Regions from separate parts of the Arthrobacter sp. PAMC 25486 genome, predicted to be linked through region 4. Evidence: riboswitches for the same ligand, from Rfam matches in the RefSeq annotation. Region 4 holds a riboswitch; each other region holds the start of a gene.
The links. Region 4 has a riboswitch for S-adenosylmethionine ahead of art_RS19710 (bifunctional o-acetylhomoserine/o-acetylserine sulfhydrylase). Riboswitches for the same ligand answer to the same signal wherever they lie in the genome.
Positions count from the first base shown of each region.

Region 1: linked by a shared signal. The riboswitch ahead of art_RS11550 (cobalamin-independent methionine synthase II family protein) and the one ahead of art_RS19710 (bifunctional o-acetylhomoserine/o-acetylserine sulfhydrylase) in region 4 are both predicted to bind S-adenosylmethionine.
Region 2: linked by a shared signal. The riboswitch ahead of art_RS14070 (DUF1737 domain-containing protein) and the one ahead of art_RS19710 (bifunctional o-acetylhomoserine/o-acetylserine sulfhydrylase) in region 4 are both predicted to bind S-adenosylmethionine.
Region 3: linked by a shared signal. The riboswitch ahead of art_RS07320 (aminotransferase class V-fold PLP-dependent enzyme) and the one ahead of art_RS19710 (bifunctional o-acetylhomoserine/o-acetylserine sulfhydrylase) in region 4 are both predicted to bind S-adenosylmethionine.

Region 1 is NZ_CP007595.1:2,517,558-2,525,225, forward strand. It holds gene art_RS11520 (DUF1990 family protein) at 22-594, opposite strand; gene art_RS11525 (MmcQ/YjbR family DNA-binding protein) at 578-985, opposite strand; gene art_RS11530 (dihydrofolate reductase family protein) at 982-1,563, opposite strand; gene art_RS22955 (polysaccharide deacetylase family protein) at 1,601-2,545, opposite strand; gene art_RS11545 (CoA-binding protein) at 2,575-2,991, opposite strand; SAM riboswitch class I at 3,152-3,274, shown strand; gene art_RS11550 (cobalamin-independent methionine synthase II family protein) at 3,286-4,491, shown strand; gene art_RS11555 (SUKH-4 family immunity protein) at 4,565-5,077, opposite strand; gene art_RS11560 (carbon-nitrogen hydrolase family protein) at 5,140-5,946, opposite strand; gene art_RS11565 (hypothetical protein) at 6,140-6,415, shown strand; gene art_RS11570 (adenylosuccinate synthase) at 6,497-7,668, opposite strand, start outside.
Region 2 is NZ_CP007595.1:3,065,931-3,073,598, reverse strand. It holds gene art_RS14075 (polysaccharide deacetylase family protein) at 1-1,424, shown strand, start outside; SAM riboswitch class IV at 1,555-1,674, shown strand; gene art_RS14070 (DUF1737 domain-containing protein) at 1,761-2,021, shown strand; gene art_RS14065 (rhodanese-like domain-containing protein) at 2,018-2,410, shown strand; gene art_RS14060 (O-succinylhomoserine sulfhydrylase) at 2,558-3,796, shown strand; gene art_RS14055 (hypothetical protein) at 3,867-4,475, opposite strand; gene art_RS14050 (UDP-N-acetylglucosamine 1-carboxyvinyltransferase) at 4,478-6,010, opposite strand; gene art_RS14045 (L-lactate dehydrogenase) at 6,221-7,174, opposite strand; gene art_RS14040 (energy-coupling factor transporter transmembrane protein EcfT) at 7,253-7,668, opposite strand, start outside.
Region 3 is NZ_CP007595.1:1,608,567-1,616,234, forward strand. It holds gene rsgA (ribosome small subunit-dependent GTPase A) at 1-625, shown strand, start outside; gene hisN (histidinol-phosphatase) at 1,005-1,820, shown strand; SAM riboswitch class IV at 1,994-2,107, shown strand; gene art_RS07320 (aminotransferase class V-fold PLP-dependent enzyme) at 2,147-3,577, shown strand; gene art_RS07325 (class I SAM-dependent methyltransferase) at 3,869-4,651, shown strand; gene art_RS07330 (Nramp family divalent metal transporter) at 4,750-6,000, shown strand; gene art_RS07335 (metal-dependent transcriptional regulator) at 6,018-6,782, shown strand; gene art_RS07340 (hypothetical protein) at 6,895-7,239, shown strand; gene art_RS07345 (AMP-binding protein) at 7,184-7,668, opposite strand, start outside.
Region 4 is NZ_CP007595.1:4,396,032-4,403,699, forward strand. It holds gene art_RS19705 (Tex family protein) at 1-1,919, shown strand, start outside; SAM riboswitch class IV at 2,507-2,623, shown strand; gene art_RS19710 (bifunctional o-acetylhomoserine/o-acetylserine sulfhydrylase) at 2,701-4,017, shown strand; gene art_RS19715 (homoserine O-acetyltransferase) at 4,140-5,222, shown strand; gene art_RS19720 (hypothetical protein) at 5,367-5,825, opposite strand; gene art_RS19725 (SGNH/GDSL hydrolase family protein) at 6,240-6,989, opposite strand; gene art_RS19730 (alpha/beta hydrolase) at 7,146-7,668, shown strand, end outside.

The sequences.
Region 1 (7,668 bases), 1.9 Mb from region 4:
GACGGTGTTTTCCCGTCGAAGTTAGAACCCTCCGGTCAGGGTGCGGGCGGCCTGCTGGTAGGAACGGGTGACGCCGGCCTGTGTCAGCCTGGTGACGGGCGCGCCCAGGGCATAAATAAGACCAGAAGGCTTACTGAAGGCCAACAGCCTAAACTGCACAGCACCGTCGGGCAGCATCATGGCGATGAACGCCTCCTCGCCCAGCGCAGGATGACCGGGCAGGGTGCCGTAACCAAAGCCGGCTAGCTGGATCTGCGCGTTGTCCGGGCCGTCCACCAGTTGCGACTCCATGGCCCACACAACTTCGCACGGCACCGGGAGCCTAAGGCTGCCCACACCAAAACCGCTGGTGATGCGGGCGCCAACGGCCGCCCGCGCAGGCGCCTTGACCGCCAGCCCGGAGCGGCGCTGGATTTCCCAGGTCATGATGCCTTCGGCCAGCGCATCGAACGCCGCCTGCCCGTTGCCCACGGACGTGGTCTTGTCCACATGGCCAAAGCCTTTTGGCCAGACGACGGCGGCCGGCGGCTTGAGCGCGGCCGGCCGGGTCAGGCCGAGGTACGGATAATCGAGGCGGCTATCCTTTGGCGACATGGGCACTCCATTCCAAGGCAATCTGTTGTTTCCTGGGCAGCCCGGCCACCACAAGGTCGTATGAATCTTCCAGCATTTCAAGCACCATTTCCATCTCCACCGAGGAGGTGTCCACGGTGTTCCAGTGCTTTTTGTTCAAGTGGTAGCCGGCAGTGATCCCGGGATGGGCAGCCCGCAGCGCCGGCGCCAGTTCGGGATCGCATTTGAGGCTGATGCCCAACGGTGCAATGTCGAGGTTGCCCAACGCAAACACCTTCCCGGCCCGTACAGATCCGCCACTGCTGGGAGCTTTGACCTTGAAAACACTGGTTTCCGGTCCAAATGGATAGTCTTCATAGCTTCCAGGCATGGCCAGTGCCGCGGCACGCAGGGTTGCCGCATTGATGCTCACGGCGCGGAGTCCGCCGCGGCGGCCAGCGGCAGCACGTCATAGTTGAGCATGGCGAATTCGCCATGCTGGGAGGCGCCGCGCAGCTTGAGCCGGTCGGCACCCACGTTGCGTGGCAACAGCGGCGCACCGCCAACCAGGGTGGCCGGGGCAAGCGTGAGAACGAGTTCGTCCAGGGCGCCAAGGTCCAGAAATTGTCCTGCGAGGTCGCCGCCCCCCACAACCCACACGTCGAGGTTCCCGGCCGCGTCCTTGATTTCCGCCAGCACGTCCTCCACAGAACCATTGAAGAAACGGACGTCTGCTCCCTCCGGAACGGGCAGCGACCGGGAGGTGAAAACGTAGGTGGGCTTGGTGCCGTAGTACTGCTGCCACTTGGCTGGCTCGGCGAGCAGGTTCTCGGCCTTCAACACCCATTCGTAGGTGGAGGAGCCTTCAACAAAGACCCCCATGGTGTCCATGAAGGCCGCGATGTCGGGCGCTCCGGCGTCGTCCACGGCAAACAGCCAGTCCAGCGAGTGCTGCTGGTCCGCCAGGAAGCCGTTCAGGGTCGCAGCCGTGTAGTAAACAATTCGGGTCATGGAAGCAACGCTACCCGGTGCAGGGACCGGGCGGGAGTTACTTTGCGCCCAGATAGTCTTCCAGCAGCACAACCTTGAGCCCGGCAGCCTCTTGTGCGGCGATGAAGGCCGCCAGGTCGGCCGGAAATTCCGGCCGGAAATGCATCAGGACTATGTCCCCCGGCCGCAGACCCGCACCAACCTGGTAGTCCATGCCGCCCGCGTTCGCCTTCGCTTCCCAGTCCACGATCGCCTTCAGCCCGCATGCCGCCACGGCCGCCCGCGTCGCCTGCGTATAGGGCCCTCCCGGCGGCCGAAAGAACACCGGTCGCCGGCCATACTGCTGTTCCGCAAAGTCGGCCATGCCGCAAATCTCGGCCTTTTGCTCTTCGTAGCCCAACTGGATGAAGCCTAGATTATGGGTCATGCTGTGATTCTCGACGAGGTGCCCGGCCTGTGTGTATTTCTTGTAGAACGCCGGCTCGCCGGCAATGAACGTGTGGGCGAGGAACAGCGACGCCTTGATCCCGTTCTGCTCCAACAGCGCCAGGTCCGCATCACGCTTCACCGCGCCGTCGTCAATGGTCAGAAACACCACTTTTTGCTCGGTGGGAATCTTGGTCAGCACCGGTGCCAGGCCGTTCTCAACGGGCGGCAGCACATAGTCAGGCACCAGCCCGTCCAGGGTGCTGACCCGCCCTGTCACCGGGTCGAGCGCCGCTGCACTGGTGGGGATGTTCGACGGCGGAGCGGGCGTCGGGCGCGCCGTGGCACCGGCCGCTGTGGTCGCCGATGCAGCGGCCGCCGTACTTGTGGGAACCGTACGTCCGGGCGTGGAGGTTTCGAAGGTGGCCGTGCTTGCGGAGGTCCCGCCTGCCTGTGCCGGGGGTTGGGGGATAGTGGCAATCCACCAGATTCCTGTGGCCACGAGGGCAGCCGCCAGCGCAAGTGTGAGCAATCCGATCCAGCGGCGGGGGCGGGTGAGATGAAGGTGGCGCGGCATGTTTTCCTTCGACAGTTGTTGCTGTTGTGTTAGAGGCCCAGCCTGGCGGCTTCAATTTTCGGGCAGCTGTCCATGACCACGTCCAGTCCTGCGGCAGGGGCGCGCAGTGCCGCTGCCTCGTCAACCACACCGAGTTGCAGCCAGACGGCACTGGCGCCCACGGCAACGGCCTGGTCAACCACGGACCCCACGTGGGAGGAGTTCACAAAGCAGTCAACGACGTCGATGTGGCCGGGGACCTCGGCCAGGGTTTTGTAGCCTTTGGCGCCATGCACATCGTCGCCCTTCAGGCTCACGGGAATGATCTCTTGTCCCAGCTGCTGCTGGAGGAACAGGGCAACCCCCACGGCAGCGCGCAGCGGATTGTTGGACAAGCCCACCACAGCCCAGCGCCCGGGTGTGGTCAGGAGCCTGCGGACAACGTGTGGATCATTGGTGTGTGCCATGTTTTGAGCTTATCGCCGCGGGCCACGGAATTGCCTGCGCCCCGCGGAAGTTCGCTGAAAGCCGCGCCGAGGGCCACATCCAAAGCCTCAAAGCAAACCGGCCTGTCACATCCAAAGCGGCAATTTCTGCAGGGCTGGATCCCGGCACTAGGCTGGAAACTTCCCATCCAGAGCGGCCGAGAGACCTGGCTTGTTGACGCCGCAGCAACCGTCCAACGTACTGTCCCTGTCCCGCAGGTGCGGCAGTGCAGAGGAACGGTGCTACCGCCAGAAACGATGGAAAGGAATCTCCTCGTGTCTTTAAATACCACCCACATCCGCACCAGCCATGCCGGTTCGCTGCCCCGCACCGCCGCCCTCCTTGCAGCCAATGAGGTCAAGGAAGCCAGGGGTGTCACGGCAGAATTTGAGGCGCTGCTGGAGGAATCCGTCATTGATGTGGTGGCCCGCCAGAAGGCCGCCGGGATCGACATTGTCAACGACGGCGAGTTCGGCCACGCCATGTCCGACTCCGTTGATTACGGCGCCTGGTGGTCCTACTCCTTCGCGCGCATGGGCGGCCTGGAACTGGATTCGGACCAGAAATGGGCTGTGGACGCCGTTGATTCAACACCGGGCAATGTTGCTCTGACGGGCTTTGTGCACCGCCGCGACCGCAACATTTTCGCCGAGGCGTACAACGACCCCACCTCCGGAATCTTCTCCGCCGGAGCGAAGCTGTTCCCGAAGTGCACCGGCCCCTTGACGTACACCGGGCACGACGCCGTTGCCTCCGACATTAAGAACCTCACCACGGGCATGGCCCGGGCAGGCGTCACCGAAGGCTTCGTGGCTGCCCTGTCCCCCGGCAGCGCATCACGCATCTCCAACGAGCACTACGCCACGGAGGAAGAGTTCATTTACGCCTGTGCCGACGTGCTGCGGCAGGAATACACGGCTATCATCGACGCCGGGCTGACGGTGCAGATCGACGACCCCTCCATTGCCGAAAACTGGGATCAGGTCTCGCCCGAGCCATCTGTTGAGGATTACCTCAAGTTCACCCAAATCAGGGTTGAGGCACTGAACTATGCGCTGCGCGGCCTGCCGGAAGAGCAGATCCGCTTCCACCTGTGCTGGGGTTCCTGGCATGGTCCGCACACCACCGATCTGCCGTTCCCCGACCTTGTGGACACCATGCTTATGATCAACGCCGGGTCCTACTCTTTTGAAGCAGCCAATGTCCGCCACGAGCATGAGTGGAAGGTGTGGCAGGACACCACGCTGCCCGAAGGCAAGCTGATTGTGCCGGGCATCGTCTCGCACGCCACCAACGTGGTGGAGCACCCGGAACTGGTGGCGGACCGCATCGAGCGCTTCGCTTCAGTAGTGGGCCGTGAGTCCGTGATTGCCTCCACCGACTGCGGCCTAGGCGGCCGCGTCCACCCGCAGATTGCCGCCGCCAAACTGGCGACACTGGGCGAAGGTGCCGCACTAGCCAGCAAGCGCCTCTGGAAATAGTCCCCACAACACCAGCGGCTGCGGCAGACATGACGTCCGCTGCAGCCGCTGGTGTGTTTATGTGTTCGCCGGGTCAGGCGTCCACGAATGACTCGTCGGCACCTGGCCGGTCGTTGTCCCCGGAATCAGTTTCCGGCTCGTCCTCATCCTCGGCTACGTCGTCTATGTCGACGTAGTCCTCATTGGTGAGTTCGTCGGTGTAGAGCGCCCAAAACTCGTTGCCGGCTGCGGCTGACGGATCCAGCGCCTGCAACTGATCCTGGAATGATTTCTTGACGGCAGAAAAGTCCTCGTCGTCCTCGGGGCCCACAGTGTCCCTGTCGATGGAGCCCCACGCAGCAATAATGGGCGCCAAGGTGCCCAGTGAAGAGGCGATCAAGGATTCCTCGTCCTCGCAGACAAACAGCACTGCCCCGGTCTTGCGATTGACCACGACAAATTGAAAATCGCCGTCGTTGCACACGATTGCACGCCCGCCAGCGTCGTCGGCGAAGGGTGGTTTGAGCCAGTCACCGTCCAACGGCACGTCTTCCAACGCAACCGGATACATCGTTTCCAACACCGACCAGATCTCGGAGTCGTTCATGATTTCCTCCTGCCCTTAGTCTTGACCCTAATCACAGCCGGTATCCGCGTCAACGGGGAGTTTCAGCCCGCCGGGAGCACCTCGGAGCTGCTGTCAAAACGGCGGTTGAGCAGCACGGGCAAGAACTCACGCACTTCTTCAATGCGCCTGTGCGTGACGTCGGCCGTGGCCACACCTTCGGCCTCGTCGTTGAGGAAATCCGTCGGAATGCCCATGGGGTCAAGGATGGCCGAATGGCCGATGCAGTGGTCGCTGGAGGTGCCTGCGGCCGCCACCCAGCAGGTGTTTTCAATGGCCCGGGCTTTGAGCAGCGTCTCCCAGTGCTCGATCTTGTGCTCGCCCTTGAACCAGGCGGCCGAGACACAGAGCAGGTCCACGCCGGAGACTGCCAGCGTGCGGGCCAATTCGGGGAAGCGGATGTCATAGCAGGTCATGATACCCACCTTGAAGCCACCAATTTCCACAATGGTGACACCGCGGTCGCTGGGCTTGATCCGGGTTGATTCTTGGTAGGAAAAGGCGTCGTAGAGGTGCAGCTTGCGGTAGGTGCCAAGGATTTCCCCGTCATCACCAACCGCCACCACGGTATTGTACGGGCGGGCCTCCCCACTGGATTCGTAGCCGCCGGCGATGACGGCAATCCCCACGTCGGAGGCAATCATGGACAGTCCTTGGACAAACGTGGTCCAGTGAGCATCAACGGCTGCGGAAAAATCGCCCTTGATCCGTCCCACCGAGAACATGGCTTCTTCCGGGAACACCACCAGCTTGCCGCCATCCTGTGCCGCAGCAACGGAAAGCCTGCGCATCGTGGCCAGGTTTTCAACAACATCTGCACCTGGATTGAACTGTCCAACGCTGACCTTCATGGCAATGGGCCTCTCCACTCGATTCCTTGTACATCCAGCCTAGCCGCCCTGGCCGCGGCCGCACCACGGCGGTGCGCAGTAGGACGCACGGTTGAAGACTATTGGGCTGTTGGGTGGCATGAGTCGGCACGGGACCGGCCCGGCGGGCTCCACTCGGCCCGCCGCGTCATGGCGTACATGGACTTTTCCAACATTGAGGCGCTGCAGTCCAGGGGACACCGCCGGGAAACTGTTGGCCCTGGAAACGCAGCGGCGTGAGGCGGTGGGCCTGCTGGGCACCGCGTTCACCATGGAGGAGGACTTTTACCAGGGCCGCATCGCCGGACACGGCGTGGACGGGCTAGTTCTCGACGCCGGCCAGCGAGCGGAGTGTCCCGGATCATTTACAGCTGGTGCGCGGCGTGGTTTCCCCACCACCCGCCTGACTGCCGAGGCCGCGGTTCGGCTGGTGCTGGGAGACGGTGCCTGAAGCACCCCAGCAAAAAGGGAAGGACGACGGCGGAACTTAAGTTCCGCCGTCGTCCTTCCCAAGCGCTGTGGTCAGCGCGAGTTATTTGTCGTTGATCAGGTCGTGGCGCACGATGGTCTGGTCGCGGTCCGGGCCCACGCCGATGGCGGAGATCCGGGTGCCGGATATGCCCTCGAGGGCCAGGATGTAGTTGCGCGCGTTCTCGGGCAGATCTTCCATGGTGCGGGCCGTGGTGATGTCCTCGGTCCAGCCCGGGAAGTACTCGAAAATGGGCTTGGCGTGGTGGAATTCGGTCTGCGTCATGGGCATTTCGTCATGGCGCACGCCGTCCACGTCATAGGCAACACAGACGGGGATCGACTCGATGTTGGTGAGCACGTCCAGCTTGGTGACGAAGTAGTCCGTGAAGCCGTTGACGCGCGAGGCGTGGCGGGCCAGGACGGCGTCGTACCAGCCGCAGCGGCGCGGGCGGCCGGTGTTGACACCGAATTCGCCGCCGGTTGTCTGCAGGTAGATGCCCATGTCATCGAAGAGTTCCGTGGGGAACGGGCCGGCGCCAACACGCGTGGTGTAGGCCTTGATGATGCCCACGGAACGGGTGATGCGGGTGGGGCCGATGCCCGAACCAACCGACGCGCCACCGGCGGTCGGGTTGGAGGAGGTGACGAACGGGTAGGTGCCGTGGTCCACGTCCAGGAACGTGGCCTGGCCGCCTTCCATGAGCACTACTTCCCCGCGATCCAGGGCTTCATTCAACACATAGGTTGCGTCAATGACCATGGGCCGCACGCGCTCGGCGAAGGCGAGGAAGTACTCCACGATCTCTTCAACTTCAACGTTGCGGCGGTTGTACACCTTCACCAGCAGCTGGTTCTTCTGCTTGAGCGAACCCTCCACCTTTTGGCGCAGGATGGACTCGTCAAAAAGGTCCTGGACGCGGATGCCCAGGCGGGCCACCTTGTCCATGTAGGCCGGGCCAATGCCGCGGCCGGTGGTGCCTATGGCGCGGCTGCCCAGGAACCGCTCGGTGACCTTGTCCAGCACCTGGTGGTACGGGGCCACCAGGTGGGCGTTGGCGGAAATGCGCAGCTTGGACGTGTCCGCACCGCGGGCTTCCAAGCCCTCGATTTCCTCAAACAACGCCTCGAGGTTCACCACGCAGCCGTTGCCGATGATGGGCACTGCGTTGGGGCTCAAAATTCCGGCGGGAAGGAGCTTGAGCTCATACTTCTCACCGCCGACAACTACTGTGT
Region 2 (7,668 bases), 1.3 Mb from region 4:
CACTGCCCATGACGATCCACGTGGACGGGGTGGACTCGGTCCGGGCCAAGTGGGTCTACCTAAACGGAGGAGCCGCCTACAACAGCCAGTTGGACGCCCAGCTGTTGGGCATTCTGGATCAACATGCCGGCGGGCGCTTCAATCCGGCCGTGGCCGCACCTGAAAAACCAGGCATGGCCAACGGGCTCAAACTGGCACAGGACATCATTCTGGCGGGCGGGAACACGCTTGGCACCCGGTTTACCCGTTCCGAAGCCGTTGCTGGCACCATGACGCTGCTCTCCGAGACCACGAGCTACACCGATCTGGCCACCGGGGATGTCCAGGGCGGCCCTGCCCTGCTGGCACCTGAGAGCGTGGAAACTGTGCGGGCACTGCTCAGCGGCGCCATCGTTGCGGACGGCGAATCTACCCCGGCCACGCATCAGGAAGCCGCCACACCTGCCGCCTCTGACGCATCTGCTGCATCTGCCACGTCTTCCGCAACCGCCACAGGCACGGAACCCGGCGAGGGCAGCAACGGCACCGCTGCCGCAAAGACGCCCGCCGCGGTACCTCCGGCTGCTGACGCGCTGCTGGGCGGGGCAGCCTTCAGCCGAAGTGGCGAGCTGGTGGTGCCTGTCCAGGCGGACCCGGTCACCGGAATTGCACTGCCAGAATCGGTCAACGTCCACATCACCGCAGAGGCCGCCTCCCCCTTGCTCTCGGACTTGGGCCGACAACTGCGGCAACTGGCCGAGGCCACGACTGCCTTCACCGCTCCCCCACCGGCGGCGTCCGGCCAGGAACACATCAACTGCGACCTGGTTCCGTGCGCCGCATTGACGTACGACGACGGACCCAACGATCAAACAACCCGCCTGTTGAAGATCCTGGCGGACCGATCCGTGTACGCCACGTTCTTTGAGCAGGGCAGCTACGCCGCCAGCTACCCGGAGATCGCCGCCGCCACCGCAGCAGCCGGCCACGTCATTGCCAACCACACAGTGAACCACCCCTATCTGAGCAAGCTGTCCCTCAACGCCGCACTGGGCGAGGTGCAGGGCGCCACGGACATGATCGCGGGGGCCTCCGGCGCAACACCTCGATACCTGCGGCCACCCTACGGCGACATGACTGCGCGCATCGCAGGGTCCATAGGGATGCCTGTGGTCAACTGGTCCGTGGATTCCCAGGATTGGCTGTCCCGCAACAAGGAAATTTTCATTCCCAAGGTCATGGAGCTTATCCACCCCGGATCGATCATCCTGCAGCACGACATCCACAGGACCACCGTGGACGGGCAGGCACAGCTGATAGATGACCTGCATGCCGCCGGCTACCAACTGGTCACGGTCCCCCAACTTTTCCAAGGCATTGAAATGCACAACGGCCAGTCCTACTTCTGCCGCGGGGACGCCTATCCCTGCACGCCGGGCCGATAGGCGCAAGGGGCGTTTCTCCCCCCGGTGCAGGACCCGGCCGGCTGACCGCACAGGACTGGCCGCGTCATGTTGCGCCATACTCGGCAGCCGTTGGCGCCCGCCAGCAGGGCATGTGTTATTTTTCAAGGTAAGTAATGAGTGCCAGCGCCAAGCCCTGACTTGCTGGCCGGCAACCCTCTTTCCGGCGGGGTGCCTCAGGTGAATACTTGGCAAACCCAGCTACCACGGCTGACGTTTGCAAGCGTGAACCCTCTGCGGTGCCAGGCCAGTTCCGGCTCGTATGCACCGCCACCAGCTCCCGCTTGCATTCTGGCGCCACTTGCAATGAGGAGAAGCATGTCCGCGGACGAATCCCCCCTGGCCTACCGGCTCATCACCGGCCCCGACGACCGCTCCTTTTGTGAGCGCATTTCAACCGCCCTTGCGGAAGGTTACGTACTGCACGGCGGACCGGCCGTGACATCCAACGGCGGCCAGGTCATTTGCGCCCAGGCAGTGATTCTCCCGAGGGCTGTGGCCACGAGCGACGCCGCCGTCGCCACCGCAGTCGACGACCTCGACGCCGACCTTGAGTTTGACGGCGAGGGTATCGCATGAGCTACGCAGGTGACTTGGCACCGGCTACGGCTTGGGAGCGCGTGGCGGCCGGGGCAGTCCTGGTGGACGTGCGCACCGAGGGTGAATGGCAGCACATCGGTGTCCCGGATGCCTCCGCACTGAACACCGAGCCTGTCTTAGTCCAGTGGAACCTCGGCAACGGCAGCAACAACCCCGAGTTCCTGGCCCAACTGCAGGCGGTGGTTCCCGCCGACAAGGAGTTGGTGGTGCTGTGCCGTTCCGGTGCCCGCTCCATCGCCGCCGCCGAGGCTGCAACGGCTGCCGGATATACGGCGTACAACATCCTCGAGGGCTTTGAGGGCGAACCCGACCGTTACGGCGACCGGGTGGTCAACGGTTGGAAGAACCGCAAGCTGCCCTGGCGCTAAAGCCGGGTTGCCCAATGTGTAAGTGCCGGGGCAGCCGCCAGCAGCGAAGCCGCCCAACGGCCCACAGCCCAACCGGCGCCAACAGCCCGGCACGGGTGCCGCCGTCGTACTTGATCAGCACCACCAGCGAAAGCCAGGGAACCACAATTGAGCAACTTTAACGAGCACGCAGCCACATGGGCGCAGGACACCCAGGCCGTGCGCGGCGGGCTTGACCGCAGCAATTTCCAGGAGACGTCCGAGGCACTTTTCCTGAACTCCGGGTTTGTGTACGAGTCCGCAGAGCATGCCGAGCAGGCATTCACCGGCGAGGTGGACCGGTTCGTATACTCGCGCTACGGCAATCCGTCCGTGGCCACGTTTCAGGAACGGCTGCGTCTTTTGGAGGGCAAGGAGGCCTGCTTTGCGACGGCGTCCGGCATGTCCGCCGTGTTCACCGCCTTGGGCGCATTGTTGGCGGCGGGCGACAGGGTGGTGGCTTCACGGTCACTGTTCGGCTCCTGCTTTGTCATCCTGAACGAACTGCTGCCGCGGTGGGGCGTGGAGACCGTGTTCGTGGACGGGTCGGATTTGGAGCAGTGGCGGACGGCCTTGTCCGTGCCGACCACGGCCGTGTTCTTTGAGTCGCCGTCGAACCCGATGCAGGAAATCATTGATGTCCAGGCCGTGTGCGACCTCGCCCATGCCGCGGGTGCCAAGGTGGTGGCCGACAACGTGTTCGCCACTCCCCTGCTGCAGCGTTGCGGCGACTTTGGCGCGGACATCGTGGTGTACTCGGGCACCAAGCACATTGACGGGCAGGGCCGCGTGTTGGGCGGTGCGATCCTGGGCACGAAGGAGTTCATCGACGGGCCTGTGAAGAACCTGATGCGCCATACCGGACCGGCTTTGTCCGCGTTCAACGCCTGGGTGCTGACGAAAGGCCTGGAGACCATGAACCTGCGCGTTTCCCACTCCTGCCGGAACGCCCTGGCGCTGGGCGAATTTCTAGAGGCGCAGCCGCAGGTGACGCGCGTGCTGTACCCGCATTTGCCGTCGCACCCGCAGTACGAGCTGGCGAAGAAGCAGATGAAGGCCGGCGGTACGGTGCTGACGTTTGAGCTGGCCGAGCCCGCCTCCGGAACCCGCAAGGAGGCAGCGTTTGCGCTGCTGAACGCCTTGGCCATCATCGACATCTCCAATAATTTAGGCGATGCGAAGTCGTTGATCACCCACCCTGCCACCACCACGCACCGCGCCATGGGGCCGGAGGGCCGCGCCGCGATCGGGCTGTCGGACGGTTTCCTGCGTCTGTCCGTGGGGCTCGAGGACGTGGATGACCTGAAGAAGGATCTGACGGCGGCGCTGGCGGCGATTTCATCCACCGGCCTGAACTTACGCGCATAACTGGCCTCCAGTCCTGCGCATAGTCGTTTATGCGCAGGACTGCTTCTGAGCCTTGCACGTAAGTTGATTGCTAGGCCAGGCCCCAGAAGATTCCCGCTGCCCAGGACACTGTCAGCACCGCAATGACGGCGAACATCTGCCGGTCCTTGAAGTGTTTACCCGGGGTACGTCCGGCCAGGGCGAGGCCTGGTGGAACCGCTGACAACAGCAGCAGCAGGACGTTGGCAACCAGCGCCGCAAATGAGGCCGCATTGCGCTCGTCCCAGCTGATCCACGCCCAAAGAACACTTATGAGCGTCATGAACACCGCCACGATCACAAGCTTTTCCCGGGCGTTGTAGCCTTTGGTGCCGCCGCCACGCAGGTAGACACGGCCCATGGCGAGGTTCAGCACAATTCCGGCAAGGGACAGGTAGCTGACCACAGGGATATAAAGCACCAGACTGGCGACCAGATCCCCCGCGGCAAGCCCAAACCAGCCGTCCAGCCACTGCATGGCTGCGACATTGTCGATGAGCCAGTCCACGGCGAACGTGCCTGACGCCAAGTACAGGACGGAAAGGGCAATTGACAGTGGGACCAGCAGGGCAAGGGCCATGCGCTGGCGAAAGTACCCTGAGTCAAGTAGCTCTGAACCTGCCGCGCGGCGGTCGGCGTTGCCCTTATTTCTCTTGGACACGGTTAGTCCTGAAAGTACTCGATCTCGGCGCCGACGGTGTTCAGGCGCTCGGCCAGGTCCTCGTAGCCGCGCTCGATCACGTAGATGTTGCGCAGTTCGGACGTGCCCTTGGCGGCGAGCATGGCCAGCAGGATGCAGGCGGCCGGGCGCAGTGCGGGAGGGCAGCCGATTTCGGCGGCACGCCACGCGGTGGGCCCGGTGATGTCGATGCGGTGCGGGTCCAGCAGGCGGACGCCGGCGCCGAGACGGTTCAGCTCGGTCAGATAGATGGCGCGGTTCTCGTACACCCAGTCGTGGATGAGCGTGGTGCCCTCGGCGCAAGAGGCGATGACGGCGAAAAACGGCAGGTTGTCGATGTTCAGGCCGGGGAACGGCATGGGGTGGATCTTATCCGGCGCAGCCTTCAAATCGGAGGGCAGCGTGGTGATGTCCACGAGGCGGGTCTTGCCGTTGCGGGCCATGTATTCGGCGGACTTGAGGTAGCGGAAGCCCATCTGTTCGAGCACCTTGAGCTCAATTTCCATGAACTCGATGGGCACGCGGCGGACGGTGACCTCGGACTTTGTCACGATGCCGGCAGTGATCAGGGACATCGCCTCGATGGGGTCCTCGGACGGTGCATACTCAATGTCCACATCGATCCGGGATTTGCCGGTGATGGTCAGCGTGGTGGAGCCGACGCCTTCCACGGTGACGCCCAGGCCCTGGAGGTAGAAGCACAGGTCCTGGACCATGTAGTTGGGGCTGGCGTTGCGAATGATGGTGGTGCCTGCGCGGTGGGCCGCGGCCATGATGGCGTTTTCGGTGACCGTGTCCCCGCGCTCGGTCAGCACAAAGGTCCTGTCCTCGGTGTCGCTGAGCGGGGCCTGGACCTGGTAGAAACCGTCGTGGGCGTTGACTGTGAGCCCGAATTCGCGCAGCGCCTGCATGTGCGGCTCCACTGTTCGGGTGCCGAGGTCGCAGCCGCCTGCGTAAGGGATGCGGTAGCTGTGTTCCTCGTCGAGGAGCGGGCCAAGGAGCATGATGACGCTGCGGGTGCGCTTGGCGGCGGCGATGTCCATCGAGGCGAGGTCCAGCACGGCGGGGCGGCGGATCAGCAGGTCGTTGTCCTCCAACCAGGTGCACTCGACGCCGATGGAGGTCAGCAGTTCAACAATGCGGTTGACTTCTTCGATGCGGGCCACGCGGCGCAGGGTGGTGGTGCCGCGGTTCAACAGGCTGGCGCAGAGCAGGGCCACGCCGGCATTCTTGCTGGTGTTGACGTCCACACTGCCGGACAGCTGGCGTCCGCCGTGGACGCGCAGGTGTGTGACGGCGTTCTTGGAAACGGCTCCCACGCTGAAAAGGTTGGCTTCAAGCAAGGCTTCCATGCGCTGAATCATCTTCAGGCTCAGGTTCTGCTTGCCTTGTTCCATCCGGGCCACAGCGCTTTGGCTGGTGCCCAATTGGGTTGCCAATTCGCCCTGGGTCCAGCCCTTTTCGTTCCGTGCATCCCGCACTAAAACGCCGACAGTTTCTGCAGCCACTTGAGTCATACATGCATTTATATCATAGGATGCATAAAATGCCGGACTAATGTGACCTTTTGGACAGTTTATGCAGAATATGTGGCGAAATAACCGTTACGTGCGATAAATTCGATGGGCTAACTAGCTGATGGGCTGGCCGCTCCCTCCACGGTACCCCGCCCCGGCGCCACACCCGAAACCATGGCACGAACCACGCCGATACTTTCGTCCCTCTGCCTAGGAAAACAGGGCGATGGAGGCGGCAAGGGTCTCCACGGAGTGCTGCAACTGTGCGGCCTCGCGATCATCCATGGGAGTGTCGAGGACGCGCTGCACTCCGCCCGCTCCGACGATTGAGGGCACGCTGAGGGCCACGCCGTGAATGCCACGGTAGCCGTGCAGCACGCTCGAGACCGGCAGGATGCTCCGCTCATCCTGCAGCACCGCCTCCACGATGCGCGCGCCCGAGAGCCCGATCGCGTAGTTCGTGGCCCCCTTCCCGGCGATGACCTTGTAGGCGGCATGGACGACGTCGTGAGTGAGTGCCTCAAGCCGCTCCCGGGGGAACAGCAGGGCCCCCGAGGAGTCGGTCCAGTCAGGGAGCGGGGTCTGCCCGATGGTCGCGGCGGACCACAGCGGGAACTCCGTGTCCCCGTGTTCGCCGACGATCAGCGCGTGCACGCTTTGCGGCGCAACCCCGGCAGCCTCTGCCACGAGCCAGCGCAGCCGGGAAGAGTCCAGCACGGTTCCGGAGCTGAAGATGCGCCCGGGCGGCAGGTCCGTGATGCGTTCGGCCACGGCCGTGAGGACGTCGCACGGATTTGTCACGAGAATGAACACCGCGTTGGGCGCCAGGGCCACGAGCTGCGGCAGCATTTTCTCCAGGATGCCCACGTTGACACCGGCCAGTTCAAGCCGGGTCTGGCCCGGCTCCTGCTTGGCCCCGGCCGTGATGACGACGACGTCGGAGCCCGCCACGAGCCCGATGTCGCTGCCACCCGTGATGCGCGAGGCCCCAACGAACGGGGTGCCGTGGGCCAGGTCGAGGACCTCCGCCTCCACTCTGGCCGTGGCGATGTCATACAGCACCACCTCACGGGCGGAACCACGAATGAGCGCGGCGTAGGCGAGGGAGGTGCCGACACTTCCGGCGCCGACAATGGTGAGCTTGGTGCTGCGCGGGATCGTCATGCTCCCAGTATCGTCTTCTCCATTCCGCAGCGCCGGTTGTGTCCCGCCGTGTCGCCGCAGCCCCGCCCCAGCGCCTCCCTAACCAAATACCGGGTTCCACGTACCAAGCACGACGGCGACACTCACCGCTGCGGCCGCGATGGCCAGTCCGCCGGCCGCCACCCAGACGTCAAGCGGGGAGAAGGCTGAAACGCGTGCCCACGTGCGCGGGCCCGCACCAAATCCCTTGGCCTCCATGGTGACGGCCAGCCGCGAAGCCCGCCGCACGGCCTGCACCAGCAGCGCCATGGCCTGGCCGAGCTGCGCCTTCAGCCCGCGGAACAAGCCGGGTTCACCGCCCACGCCCCGAGCCCGGCGTGCCATGCCCAGGGTTTGCCACTCCGTCACGAGCAGGCCCACCAGGCGCATGGCTGCCAGCGCCCCGAGCACAAAACGGTGCGGCAGTCGCAGCTTTTGCGCCAGCGCATCGGCTAGGTCCGTGGGGTCGGTGGAGG
Region 3 (7,668 bases), 1.8 Mb from region 4:
CGACATCAAGGACCCGGCCGAGCTGCTCGCCAACTATGAGCACCTGGACATGACCGTCATCATCAGCCGCACGGCCGCCGACGGCGCATCAGGCATCGACGCCCGCAGCGACGACGGAGATTCCGCCCTGCTGGCCGGTGGCGCCGTCGAGCAGTTGCACGGCTACCTCGACGGCAAGGTCTCCGTCCTGGTGGGCCACTCCGGCGTGGGCAAGTCCACCATGGTAAACGCCTTGACCGGCTCGCAGCGCGCCACCGGCGGCGTCAATGCCGTCACCGGCCGCGGCCGCCACACCTCCTCCTCGGCGCTGGCGCTGCAATTGCAGGATGGGGCGCCCGGCTCGTGGATCATCGACACCCCCGGCATCCGTTCCTTCGGCCTGGCCCATGTGGATGCGGACCGGATTTTGCAGGCCTTCCCCGATCTGCAGCCCGGCACCGAGAACTGCGAACGCGGCTGCAAGCATGACAGTGCCGCCGTCAACTGCGGCCTGGACCCTTACGTTGCCGCCGGGAACGCGGGCGACGCCGGACCCGCCCGCCTTGCGTCGTTGCGCCGCCTCCTCGGTACCAGCGACCGGACGGAAGGACGCGCCGCGGAGAAGGAACTCGGCGCAACGTCCTGAGAGCCGCGTTCCCACACACAGGCCTCCAGCTGTCCCAAGCTGCCCAGGACCCACGCCCGGTGTGCCGCACAACAGTGTTCTGCGGCACACTCACCGTGAGTTCTGCGCAGCTTGGAACGCTTGGCCCACCCGCCCGCGGCGCACTTGGCTTCTGCCCACCATTTGCAGTCAAAGGTGCCAGGGCCTCTGCCCGTGAACGTATACGCACCACTCAACTCCGGTTGTGCGTATAGGCACTCATCCGCACCACTCACACCGAGTTGTGCGGATGAGTTTTGACGTGTGAACGCATACGCGCCACTGCACCCCAGTCGTGCGCCTAAGATCACGGGCTGTGCCCTGGCCAGTGTTTGCGCGAAATCACGATAGCGTGAGGCATATGACGATCCAACCCCAGACGTACAACGACGATCTCCGCCTGGCCCATGTCCTGGCTGACAGCGTGGACTCCCTGACCATGTCCCGCTTCAAGGCCCTTGACCTGGCAGTTGAAACCAAGCCCGACCTGACACCTGTCACGGATGCCGACAAGGCCGCCGAGGAGTCCATCCGCAGCCAGCTCGCCCGGGTCCGCCCGCGCGATGCAGTGCTGGGCGAGGAGTTCGGCAGCAGCGGGCACGGTTCACGGCGCTGGGTCATCGACCCCATCGACGGCACGAAGAACTTTGTCCGCGGCGTCCCCGTCTGGGCCACCCTCATCTCCCTCGTTGACGACGGCGTTCCGGTCGTCGGACTGGTCAGCGCCCCCGCACTGGGCAAACGTTGGTGGGCCGCAACCGGCACCGGCGCGTACATGGGCAAGTCGCTCGCCGCTGCCACCCGCATCCGCGTCTCCAACGTGGCCGAGCTCAAGGACGCCTCACTGTCTTACTCCTCGCTGACCGGCTGGAAGGAACGCGGCAACCGCGACGAGTTCATCTCGCTCACGGACGACGTCTGGCGCACCCGCGCGTACGGCGACTTCTGGTCGTACTGCATGGTCGCCGAGGGCAGCGTGGACATCGCCTGCGAGCCCGAACTCAACCTCTACGACATGGCCGCCCTGGTCCCGATCGTGCAGGAAGCCGGCGGGCGCTTCACCTCACTCGAGGGCGCCGACGGCCCGTATGGCGGCAACGCCCTGGCCACCAACTCCATCCTGCACACCGAGGTTTTGCAGCGCCTGAACCCCACCTGGGATGATCTGCTGGGCTGATCACCACGCCTGACGAAGTGCCTGTGGCGACCCAGAAGCACAGGTGGGTTAAGAACGACGGCGGCCTCCCGCCGTCGTTCTTTTTCGTTGCCTTGCGCTGGGGCCCGGAAGGGTGACGAAACGCTTCGTAACAAATGCGAAAGCGGGGAACTTGGGCTAATCTCTTGTGCATAGGTCACGAGTGCCAGCGCTAAACCCCGGTTTGCTGGCCGGCAACCCTCCTTTCGCGGCGGGGTGCCCCGGGTGACGACCTGGCCAGACCTGTTCGGTCTTGGCAAGCGCGGACTCCTTGGCAGCCAAAGGGTCCTTCGTCGAAGGAATTTCTCATGAGCCATGCCCTGCTGGAATCTGCACCCCTTGAAACCCTTTCCCTGATCGCCAAACCGCTGCTGCCCGTGGTGGGCCAGGATCTGGCTGCGCCGCTGATTCAGGGTGGGCATGTGCGGTACGCCAACCTTGATTATGCGGCATCTGCCCCGGCCGTTGCAGAGGTTGCGGCACATCTGAACGAGGTCCTGCCCTACTACGCCAGCGTGCACCGCGGGGCCGGATACGCCTCGCAGGTCAGCACCTCGGTGTATGAGAATGCCCGCCGGATTGTGGCCGATTTTGTGGGCGCCCGCGCCGACGACACCGTCATCTTCACGCGCAACACCACCGACTCCCTGAATCTGCTGGCCGGCTGCGTCGAGTCCATCCTGAAGCAGCGCGGCTTCACCGAGGGCCGCTCCAACGCCCACGGCGAGGTGCTGTACCTGGACATCGAACACCACGCCAACCTGCTGCCGTGGCAGGCGCTGCCGCACCGTTCGGTGGTTGCGGCGGACTCCATCGCCGCCACATTGTCCCGCGTGGAGACCCAGCTGCGCGCCGGAAACATCGTGCTGCTGGCCGTCACCGGCGCCTCAAATGTCACAGGCGAGGTGCTGCCCGTGGCCGAGCTTGCCGCCCTGGCCCACCAGTTCGGCGCCCGCATTGTGGTGGACGCCGCCCAGCTGGCCCCGCACCGCCGCATCGATTTGGCCGCCAGCGGCATCGACTACCTGGCGTTCTCCGGACACAAGCTCTACGCACCCTTCGGCGCGGGCGTCCTCGTGGGCCGCGCAGACTGGCTCGACGCCGGCGCCCCACACCTGGCCGGCGGCGGCGCCGTGAAGGAAGTCCGCCTCGAATCCACCAGCTGGACCGATGGCCCTGCCCGCCACGAGGCCGGCTCCCCCAACGTTCTGGGCGCCGCAACCCTGGCCAGGGCCGCCTCCGTGCTGGCCGCGCTGGACGCCGACGACTGGCACAACCACGAACAGCTCCTGCGCGCCCACCTCGTCGACGGGCTCAACAAGCTCGACGGCGTCACCGTCCACTCGCTGTTCAGCGATGCGTCAGTCTACCCGGGTTGCGGCAGCATCGGCGTCGTGAATTTCTCGGTCACCGGGTACGACGCCGGATTGGCCGCCGCATACCTCTCCGCCGAACACGGCGTGGGCGTGCGCGACGGAAAATTCTGTGCCCACCCGCTGCTAAACCGCCTGGGCCTGCCCGCCGGTTCGCTGCGCGCCAGCTTCGGCGTGGGATCCCGGCTCGAGGACGCCCAGCGCCTGATCGACGGCATCGCGGCACTGTTGGGTGGCGGACTCGGCTGGGACTATGTGGTTGACGCCGGCCGCTGGGTTCCCGCCAACGACAACCGTAGCTACCCCCACTGGGCGCCGAACACGCCGGGCACGGCCGGCGCCGCCCCCTGCACCACCAGCGACTGACCCACCCCCTCCCCTTCAGACGCTCGCTCACATACGGGGCACTTTTCCCCAACGCTCGCTCACCTACGGGGCGTTTCCTCCCGTTTCTTCCCGACGCGGTATCACCAGGTGATACCGCGCTCTCAAGAACCCGAGCAAAGCTGCAGTTGAATGAGCGAGCGTCGGGCGAAAAAGCCCCTTATGTGAGCGAGGGTCCTTGGAAACCGCCCCATATGTGAGCGAGGGTTAGGTAGACGGTAAAGTTGAGCGGCAGCAACCGGCAGCAAGCGGCACAACTTTTCAGGAGCACACATGGCGGGCATTGGCGGACCGGTCTTCGACGCGGAACGGCGCAGGCACATGGCTGCCGCATTCCTTGAGGGCGGGGACCACTATCACAAGGTCCGCCCCGGGTATCCCCAAGACTCCCTTGACTGGCTGCTGCAATCTGCCGGCGACAGTCAGGCCCTGCCGGTCCGCGATGCCCTGGACATTGGTGCTGGCACCGGCAAATACACGCAGTTGCTGGCGCGGCACGGCTGGAACATCACCGCAGTCGACCCCTCCGCGGACATGCTCGCCCAACTTTCAGCGGACCTCCCCCAGGCCACCACCCTCGAAGGCACCGCCGAGCACCTCGAGCTGCCTGGTGAATCCGCCGACTTAGCGGTCGTGGCCCAGGCCTGGCATTGGTGCGATCCCATCGCGGCCAGCACCGAGATTGCGCGGGTGCTGCGCCCGCAGGGAACGTTGGGGCTGGTGTGGAATCAGCTCGACGTCGAACTCCCCTGGGTCCACCGCTTGGCCCGGATCATGCATGCCGGCGATGTACACAAGCCGGATTTCCGCCCCACCATCGGGCCGGAGTTCAGCCCAGCCGAGCCGCACCTCACCGGCTGGGTGCAGGTGCTGACGCCGGAGGACATCATGGAGCTGGCCAAGTCACGCAGTTACTACCTTAAGGCCGCGGAACCCATCCGAGCCAAGGTCATGGACAACTTGAGGTGGTACCTCTTCGACCATTTGGGTCATGTGCCCGGCGAACAGCTGAAATTGCCATATCTGACACAGACCTGGCGCACCCGGAAGTTGTAAGCAGCACCCCGCAGCACCCGCCTCGACAGCGGAACGTCGTTGCGCCTATGATTTCGGTATACCGAAATTATGGTATTAGGCAACACGAGGGTGGCATTGTGCTCGACACTGTCAAGAAAAAACCGCTGCGGAAGAATCGTGGCGGACTGTTTCTGCTGCTTGGCCCGGCCTTCGTTGCCGCCATTGCCTACGTTGACCCGGGCAATGTGGCCGCCAACCTCACCTCCGGAGCAACGTATGGCTACCTGCTGGTCTGGGTGCTGGTTGCCGCCAACGTCATGGCCATGCTGGTCCAGTACCAGTCAGCCAAGCTCGGAGTCGTGACAGGAAAATCCCTGCCGGAGCACCTGGGCCAACGCTTCAAAACAAGAAGCCGGCGACTGTACTGGTTGCAGGCCGAAGTGGTCGCCATGGCCACCGACCTGGCCGAAGTGGTGGGCGGCGCCATCGCCCTGCACCTGCTGTTCCAGATCCCACTCCCCGTGGGTGGCTTGATTGTGGGCATCGCCTCCATGGCCCTGCTGACCGTCCAAAACCGCCACGGGCAGCGGCACTTCGAATCAATCATCATCTTCCTGCTCGTCATCATCACCATCGGATTCCTCACCGGCTTGGTCCTCAGCCCGCCCGATCCGGCAGGCGTCGCCGGCGGCCTCATCCCCCGCTTCGAAGGCAGCAACTCCGTCATGCTCGCCGCGGGCATGCTCGGGGCAACGGTCATGCCACACGCCATTTACCTGCATTCCCAGCTGTCCAAGGACCGGCACCCGGACGCCCGCAGCACCCCGGCGCGCCTGCGGAAGATTCTGAAGGCGACCAGGCTCGACGTCGTGCTGGCCTTGATCCTGGCCGGCGCCGTCAACATCGGCATGCTGCTGCTGGCCGCCTCAACACTGGGCGGGGTTTCGGGAACCGACTCCATTGAAGGCGCCCACACGGCCATCGTGGACAGCCTGGGGCCGGTGATCGGCGTTGTCTTTGCCGTGGGCCTGCTGGCATCGGGGCTCGCGTCAACTTCGGTGGGAGCCTACGCCGGGGCCACCATCATGAACGGCCTCCTGCACGTGCGCATTCCGCTGCAAATGAGGCGCATGGTCAGCCTCATCCCGGCCATCATCCTGCTTTCGGTGGGCGTGGACCCCACCTGGGCGCTAATCGTGAGCCAGATCGTGCTCAGCTTCGGCATCCCCTTCGCCCTGATCCCGCTGCTGCGCCTGACCGCCAGCAAAAAGGTCATGGGTGAACACCACGACGGCCTCCCCCTGCGCCTGGCCGCACTCATCAGCGTGGTCCTGATCGTGGCACTGAACGCACTGCTGCTGTGGCTGACCTTCACGGGGCAGGCCTAGCGGGTAGGGTTGGGGATGTGAAACAAACTGCCACATCCTCCAGCATCGAAGACTACGTGAAGGTCATCTACGCCTATACGGAGTGGCAGGACAAGCCGATCACCTCGAGCGTTCTGGCTACCCGGCTCGGCGTCGCGAATTCCTCGGTCTCCGAGATGGTTCGCAAGCTCAAGGACCAGGGCCTCGTGGACCACCAGCCCTACAGCCCCATCCACCTGACCCCGCAGGGCCTGACCCTCGCGCTGGCCATGGTCCGGCGGCACCGGCTCCTCGAGACCTACCTGGTCCGCGAGCTCGGCTACACCTGGGACGAGGTCCACGAAGAGGCGGAACAGCTGGAACACGCCGTTTCAGAGCACTTTATCGAGCGGATGAGCACCAAGCTCGGCCACCCCACCCGCGACCCTCACGGCGACCCGATCCCGGATGCCACCGGCCGCATCACCATGGTCCGCTCGCACCGCCTCGACGAGCTCGATGCCGGCCACACCGGCCGCATTTCGCGCATCAGCGACCATGACCCCGAGCTTTTGCGCCATCTGGAAACACTGGGCATCGGCCTCGACACGCAGCTCACCGTCCTTGACAGGCCCCCTTTCGGTGCCGGCTGCCAGGTCCGCCTGGCTGATGTTCCGGATTCTAAGCACGACGCCGGACCCCTCACCTTGGGTGATGAGGTTGCCGCCTCGCTGTGGCTGTCTTCCGTGGGAACACACCCGGAGTGCACCGTGCAGGACGTCACCGGCGGCTCCCTGATGAGCGAACACTACGCAGACAATTAGCGACCACCGCAGGCCTGCGCCCCTTGCAGCGCTGAGGCTCGGCAGCCCGGCGGCTCCGGCCGCTCCGGCAGCTCGGGCAGCTCGGGCAGCTCCTAAAATATTGGTAGCCTGCGTGAATGCCCGCAACGATGCCGTTTTTGCAGCCACCCCGCTGATCCTGGGTATTGTTTTCCTGACCGTGGGAATCGTCATTCACAAGCCGGGGAGCAGCAAGTGGCCGCTCGTGCAGGGCGTGGCGATTCCGTCCGGCTTCAGGGCCACCGAGTTTGAGTGGCGCAGCCCTGACGGCGTGTTCTGCCGGGGCCGCTCGTTGGCCCACACGATTCCGCTGCGGCCGGGCAACCCTGTGAGCGTGGCTTTGGACCCCAATGACTGCACCCGGTTCCGGCTCGATGGCGCGGCTAAGGCGCGGGGCGACTATGGGTTGGGGTTTCTGCGCGTTGGGCACGCAGGATGAAACGCTGCACCTTGCCGCTGGGCGTTTTAGGCAGTTCCGGGACAAAATGAACCCGGCGCGGGTAGGCGTGGGCAGCAAACTTGTCCTTCACCAGCCGTTGCAGCTCGGCAACGAGCTCTTCGGAACCCTCCGAGGCATCACGCAGCACAACATACGCTTCAAGGACTTCGCCGCGGATCTCGTCCGGGGTGCCGATCACGGCCGCCTCAGCGACGCGTGGATGTGTCACCAAGACAGACTCAACGTCGAAGGGCCCGATGCGGTAACCGGCCATAATGATGACGTCGTCGTCGCGTGAGGAGAAGTAAATGTAGCCGTCGGCGTCGCGGCGCCCGGAATCGCCGGTGAGGTACCACTCGCCACCTTCGCTGAAGCGCTCGGCCGTTTTCTCCGGCGCAGCCACATAAGCGTCAAACCACATGAAGGGGC
Region 4 (7,668 bases):
CCCAGCCACCCCACACCCTGCCCAGCCACCGGGTCCTGGCCCTGCTGCGTGGTGAAAAGGAGGGCGTGCTTTCGCTCGACCTGTCGGAGGCCGACTCCCGTGACGCCGACGCCCAGACGCAGGCCCGCGCCGCGTACGAAGGCGCCGTGGCGCGTTCGCTCGGCATTGCCGAATCTGGGCGTGCAGCCGACACCTGGCTCATGACCAGCGCCCGGTTGGCCTGGCGGACCCGCATCCTGACCCGCCTGTCAGTTGACCTGCGCGTGCGGCTCTTCCAAAGTGCCGAAGAGGAATCCGTGCGGGTTTTTGCCGCCAACCTCAGGGACGTTTTGCTGGCGGCCCCGGCCGGCAACCGCGCCACCTTGGGCCTCGACCCTGGCCTGCGCACCGGCACCAAGGTGGCCGTGGTTGATGGCACGGGCAAGGTTGCCGCCACCGACACCATCTACCCGCACGCCCCGGCCAGGCGCTGGAACGAGGCACTCGCAACCCTGGTCTCACTGGCACAGAGGTATGACGTTGAGTTGGTGGCCATTGGCAATGGAACGGCCAGCCGCGAGACCGACAAATTGGCTGCAGAGCTGGTGGCCGAACTTAAGCGCCAAAACCCGGAGAGCAAGGTCAGCAAGCTCGTCGTTTCCGAGGCTGGCGCCTCGGTCTACTCGGCCTCGGCACTGGCCGGTGCCGAACTTCCCGGCATGGACGTCTCGCTCCGTGGTGCGGTGTCCATCGCGCGCCGCCTGCAAGACCCGCTCGCCGAACTGGTCAAGATCGAGCCCAAGTCCATCGGCGTGGGCCAGTACCAGCACGACCTCACCCCCGCCAAGCTCGACCGCTCCCTCGACGCCGTCGTTGAAGACTGTGTCAACGCAGTGGGTGTTGACCTGAACATGGCCTCGCCCGCGCTCCTGGCGAGGGTGGCCGGCGTCGGGCCCCTCCTGAGCGAAAACATTGTGGCGCACAGGAACGAGCACGGCCCGTTCAGCAAGCGCCGGGAATTGTTGAAGGTTGCGCGCCTCGGCCCCAAGGCCTTTGAACAGTGCGCCGGCTTCCTGCGGATCACCGGCGGAGCGGAGCCCCTCGACGCCTCAAGCGTGCACCCCGAAGCGTACGGTGTGGCACGCAAAATCCTCGCCGCGGTGGGTGCCAAACCGGCCGAGATTACCGTCGGCGTGGGTGCCGTGGCATCGGTCAACCCGGCCGATTTTGTCGATGGCGACTTCGGCCTGCCCACCGTCCAAGACATCGTTGCCGAGCTGCAAAAGACCGGGCGCGACCCCCGCCCCCGCTTCGAAACGGCCACCTTCGCCGACGGCATCGAGAAGATCACCGACCTGCGCCCCGGCATGATCCTGGAAGGCACCGTCTCCAACGTGGCCGCATTTGGCGCGTTCGTTGACATCGGCGTGCACCAGGACGGGCTGGTCCACGTCTCCGCCATGAGCAACTCCTTCGTCTCCGACCCGCATTCAGTGGTCAAGTCCGGCCAGGTTGTGCGCGTGAAGGTCCTTGAGGTGGAGCCCGAGCGGAAGCGGATTTCGCTGACGCTGCGCCTGGATGATGAGTCGAAGGCGGGGGAGCGCGTGGCCGGGAAGCCCGACGCCGGCTCCCGCGCGTCCAGCCGGCCCTCGCCTCAGGGCGGTGGTGCGGTTGCGCGCGGCCGCGGACAAGGTGCCAACCCTGGCCGTGGACAGGGCTCCAACCCTGGCTCCGCACAAGGCTCCAACCCTGGCTCCGCACAGGGCTCCAACTCCGGCCAGGGCCGCCAACCGGGTGGGCAGAAGGGTGGGCAACGTGGTCCCCGGGGGACCGGCGCGCAGACCCGCCCCAACACTGCCGCCCCGTCAGCCAACACGGCGGCACCGTCGGCCAACACAGCAATGGCGGAGGCACTGCGGCGGGCGGGGCTGGGCAAATAGTTCCACGAATTCCGGAACGAAAACACCACGTGGGCCTGGTCGACACGACTACCACCGTTGCGTGAGCTCATACGCACAGGTCATCCCTACTGGCGCGTATAGACGCTTGGACGCACCACTCGTGGCGAGTGGTGCGTCTGTGTCCGCGATTCCGCCGGCGCTCGGACTCGCTGCACTGCTGCTGCGCGTGGTTGTGCCGTAACGGTGCACAGCTTGACAATTTTCGCAGCTTCAAAAGTGGCGCGTGGTTGTGCCGTAACGGTGCGCAGGTGTTTACTGTTCCGACGCCATCAGCGTTCCGACGCAGCCCGGCGGCAGGGGGCGGGAGCTGGAAGGTGGGTGTCGCGGCCGGCCCACCCATGCATAAATTCGCATGACGGGTCTGGAGCTGCGAGATGCATCGTACATCCTTGCAGCGCTCAGCTCCACACCGGGTTGGCGGCCAAATAAGTCCGAATGTGACAAACGGTCAGTCATTCATTCAGGTAACGGCACTTTCGGGGCCAGAATTCAAACAGTTCTTCGGTAAAAGTCATAAACTCGTCACAATCTTGCAAGCGCGCGGCGATTCTTTCACACTGGATGCAGGTCATGAGTGTCAGCGCACAGCCCCGGCTTGCTGACCGGCAACCCTCCTTCCGCGGTGGGGTGCCCCGGGTGAGGACCTGGCATCGAACCGACCGGTTCCGGTGCAAGCGCGGGCCATCCGCAACGCAACCCTGCGACCGCTTGACGTGTCGGGGGCTTTCGTTGCAGGCCTCTAGTGTTAAAGGAAACAGCCATGAGCAACGGTTGGTCATTTGAAACCCGTCAGATCCACGTAGGCCAGGAGCCCGACGCCACCACCGGCGCCCGCGCACTGCCGATCTACCAGACAACATCATTCGTGTTCCCGTCGGCCGAGAGCGCCGCGGCGCGGTTTGCCCTGGCGGAGCTGGAGCCGATCTACACCCGCATCGGCAACCCCACCACGGCAGTGGTCGAAGACCGCATTGCCAACCTCGAAGGCGGCGTCGGCGCATTGCTGCTGGCGTCGGGCCAGGCGGCAACCACTTTTGCGATCCTGAATATTGCCGAAGCCGGCGATCACATTGTCTCCAGCCCCAGCGTCTACGGAGGCACATTCAACCTGCTGGCCCACTCGCTGAAGAAGCTCGGCATCGAGACCACGTTCGTCTCCGACCCCGACAACCTGGACGAATGGCGTGCAGCCGTGCGTCCCAACACCAAGGCGTTCTTCGGCGAGACGGTCTCCAACCCGCGCCAAGACGTGCTGGATTTGGAAAACATCAGCGCGATCGCCCACGAAGCCGGCGTGCCGCTCATCGTGGACAACACCCTTGCCACCCCGTACCTGATCCGCCCGCTCGAGTGGGGTGCCGACATCGTCATCCACTCCGCCACCAAGTACCTGGGCGGACACGGCACTGCCATCGGCGGCGTGATTGTGGACGGCGGCAAGTTCGACTTTGCAGCCAACCCCGAGAAGTTCCCGGGCTTCAACACGCCCGACGAAACCTACAACGGCATTGTCTTTGCCCGCGACCTCGGCGTCGGCTGCGCGCTGGGCGCCAACCTGGCATACGTGCTCAAGGCCCGGGTCCAGCTGCTGCGCGACCTTGGCGCAGCCATCTCACCGTTCAACGCCTTCCTCATTGCCCAGGGCGTTGAGACGTTGAGCCTGCGCGTGGAACGCCACGTCAGCAACGCCGTCACGGTCGCCGAATGGCTTGAGGCCAACGAGAACGTTGCAGCCGTGGCCTACGCCGGCATCCCCTCAAGCCCCTGGTTTGAACGCGGCCGCAAGTACGGTCCCAACGGTGTTGGCGCCATCATCTCCTTCGACATCAAGGGCGGCCTCGAGGCCGGAAAGCGCTTTGTGGACGGCCTCGAGCTGCACTCGCACGTCGCCAACCTCGGTGACGTGCGTTCCCTCGTCATCCACCCGGCCTCCACCACCCACGCCCAGCTCTCACCCGAGCAGCAGCTTGCCGCAGGTGTGCGCCCGGGAGCGGTCCGGCTGTCCGTCGGGCTGGAAAACGTCGCGGACATCATCGCCGACCTCGAAGCCGGATTCCGCGCAGCCAAATCAGCGTGAGTCCAGTGAGCCTAGTGATTCCGACGGCTGTGGAGGGCAACGTGTTTTCCCCCGAAGCAGAAATCGACGCACCAGAACCAGTCGGCAGTGACTTCTCCGCCGCTGTTGGCCAGGGCGGCGGTGTGCTGCGTTCAATCCACATCGGCGAACTGCCGCTCGAAGCCGGGGGCGTGCTGCCCTCGGTCACCATGGCCTTTGAATGCTGGGGCACCCTGAACGCCTCCGGTGACAACGCCGTCCTCATCCAACACGCGTTGACCGGCAGCACCCACGTCAGCCGCGGCGACTCCGAGGAGGACGGCTGGTGGGAAGGTCTCGTCGGTCCCGGCGAGGTCATCGACACCAACAAGTACTTCGTGGTCTGCGCCAACATGCTCGGCGGTTGCTACGGCACCACCGGGCCCTCCAGCATCGCCTCCGACGGCCGGCCCTACGGCTCCCGCTTTCCCTTCGTCACCATCCGTGATTCGGTCGACGCTGAGGCGCTGCTGGCCGACAGGCTGGGAATCGCCTCTTGGAACGCCGTCATTGGCGGTTCCATGGGTGGTGCGCGGGCGTTGGAATGGGCCGCAAGCCACCCGGAGCGGGTGCGGCGTTGCGCCGTGATCGCGTCCTGCGCGGCAAGCACTGCCGAGCAGATTGCCTTTGCCCAGGCGCAGGTGTTGGCGATCCGCCAGGATCCCAACTTTGCCGGCGGGGACTATTACGACGGCGCAGCACCCGCCTTGGGCTTGGGGCTGGCCCGCCGGATTGCCCACATCACCTACCGCTCCGAGACGGAGATGGACGGGCGTTTTGGGCGGCTGGCACAGGGAGACGGGACCATCAGCCATGACAGGCTGGAGTCCGCCGAATCCGCCAGGTACCGGGTGGAAAGCTACCTTGACCACCAGGCGCACAAGCTGGTGGGCCGCTTCGATGCCAACAGCTACATCGCCATCACCGAGGCGCTCATGAGTCATGACGTGGCGCGTGGCCGGGGCAGCCTCGAGGAGGCACTTGCCGTGACGGACGGCGTCGAATTTATCGTGGCAGCCGTCAACAGCGACCGGCTGTACTTCCCGGCACAATCGGAAGCGCTGGCCGCAGCACTGCCGGGGCATGTGCCGGTGGGCCGAATAGATTCACCCATTGGGCACGACGGTTTCCTCACGGAAGTTACCGCCGTGGGTGCGTTGCTGCAGGAGTCCTTCTTCCAGCCCTGACCGCCGCCCCTCCCCACATCCACCCACTGCGGATCAGCCGGCGCGTTACCACTGGCGGGTCTCCGTATTGGGCCCTCGGGTGCGTGGGCCCAAAGAGATTGCCCCTGCAGAAGATTTGCAGGGGCAATCTTTTGCGTACCTTCGTTAGAAGTTCTTGAAGATCGCTTCCCGGTGTGTGGCGTACTGCTCGGCCGTGACCTGGCCGGCTCGGCGGGCCGCATCCAGTGCGTCGAGCTGACGCTTGAGCTCAGCTTCGGCACGCATGCGCTCATTGGCGAACCCGGTGGTCTGGTGGCCGTGGGAGTTGTCGTAATTTTGCAGCGGAACACCGTTGAGCAAGGTCCCGACATAGGGTGTCCCGGAAGCCTGGTGGGCGACACCCTGACGTCCTGCCGGATTCGCACCAGACGGGGACCCGGCCACTGGATGGGCCGGGGTGCCAACATGGGTGCTGGCCTGCTGGGAGCGCTTCTTGCGGTTGGCGGCCCGGACAAATGAACTGATCAGGATCACGCCCATGATGACCAGCACAAAGAATGGTTGGAGGGAGAATGATGGGGTCGATGACGCGGCAACACTGCCCACAGCTAGTGGCCCAAACATGACTGTCACAATGCACCTCTTCTGATAGGGCGCACAACCCCACAGCGCCTCCACTCATCCTAGTCGCCTTGGCTGTGCACCGGCCCCGGCGTGCCGGGACGGGCTCGCAATCAGAGACAATTCGAAGGCTTTTCGGACGTATTGCACAAGGGTGGAGACTCATGTGGCGCACATGTCCCATGCAGAGGCCCGGCTGCCAGGTGACGGCAGCCCCCTTGGTGCTGCCTTCGGTGCGGTACTGGCAGCGCTATTGTTCAAACGGGCAGGGCCAGTCACTCAATGACGCTGACGCCGTGGTTGCGCAAGCGGGTGCTGAGCCAGCGGAAGCGGCGGCTGAGATGACGGGGCAAACCATGAACGACGGCGTGCACCTCGCCGAGCATGCCCCGTCGTCCATCTTTTGCTGGGGCAGCCTTACAAGCCGGGGCCGAACACCGGCCCGGGCGTGGGGCGTTTGGCGGTGATGCCGTCGCCGGAAGATTGGTGCCGGATCCGGCGCAGCACCCACGGAACCAGGAATTCCCTGGCCCAGACAAGGTCTCCGGCGCGGGCAGTTTGCCAATTTTGCGGAGGGAGCGGTGTCGGCTCAAGTGGCACGAGGCCGTGGCGGACGTTCAAGGCCGCCAACACCATGATGGCGATGGTGTGGTGGCCGAGCGGGGAGAAATGCAGTCTGTCATCAGCCCACATCTGCGTGTCGCTGAGTTGCCGCAGCGACCACATGTCACCCACGACCGCGTCGTGCCGGGCGGCGATGGTGCGCAGGTTTTCGTTGTAGACGGCCACCCGGCCGCGCACCATGCCAAGAACGGGGGTGTCGCGAATGTCGGGTCCGTTTAACAACAGCACGGTGGCTCCGGCGGCAGCCATCCGCCCCACAGCCCTGTCCAACTGCTCTGCAAGGGCATCGGGATCCGAACCGGGCCGGATGAGGTCGTTGCCGCCGGCGGAAATACTGATCAAGTCCGGCTTGAGTGCTAAGGCAGGTTCCAGCTGTTCGCCGAGAATCTGGCCCAGAAGGCGCCCCCGAATGGCCAGATTGGCATAGCGGAAATCTGCTGTGCCGTGGCTCAATTCCTCAGCCACGCGGTCAGCCCAGCCGCGGTAGCCGCCGGGGCTTGACGGCTCGGGGTCGCCGATGCCCTCGGTAAATGAGTCGCCCATGGCGACGTAGCGGGTCCAGGGATGCTGCAGCAAAGAATCATTCACACTTACATACTGCCCGGTAACCTCGTTGCGGCGCCACCCCTATGCACCGGAATCCACAGATTTCCCCTCCCGCATTTTTGGGCCTGCCGGTCTGCATGGAAAGATGTGAACATGAGTGAAACCCCCACAGTCCTTTGGTCACGCCCTGAAACTGAACGCGCCGGAACACCACTTTTGGTAATTTTCCACGGCTACGGCGCCGACGAGGCGGACCTGTTCTCGCTGGCCAGCCAGCTCCCCTCCGACTTCACCGTGGCCTCGGTCCGGGCGCCGCTGCAGGCCGGACCCGGCTACGCCTGGTTCCCGTTGCGCAACGACCTCAGCTACTCGGTGACGGCCGTGACGGAGGCCGCGACCGCCGTCGAACTTTGGCTGGACGGCGTCCGCGAGGCCCACACATCCGTGACGCTGCTGGGCTTCTCGCAGGGCATGTGCATGGCCACCTCGCTGCTGCGCCACCGCCCCACCGACTATGCCGCAGTGGTGGGACTGTCGGGATTTGTGGTCGATGACGAGGGTGATCCGTTCTTCGACGACGCCGCCGTGGCCGCCGCCAAGCCGGAGATTTTCTGGGGCCGCGACCAAGCCGACCCGGTCATCCCGCAGACCGCCGTCGAGGCCACCAACACCTGGA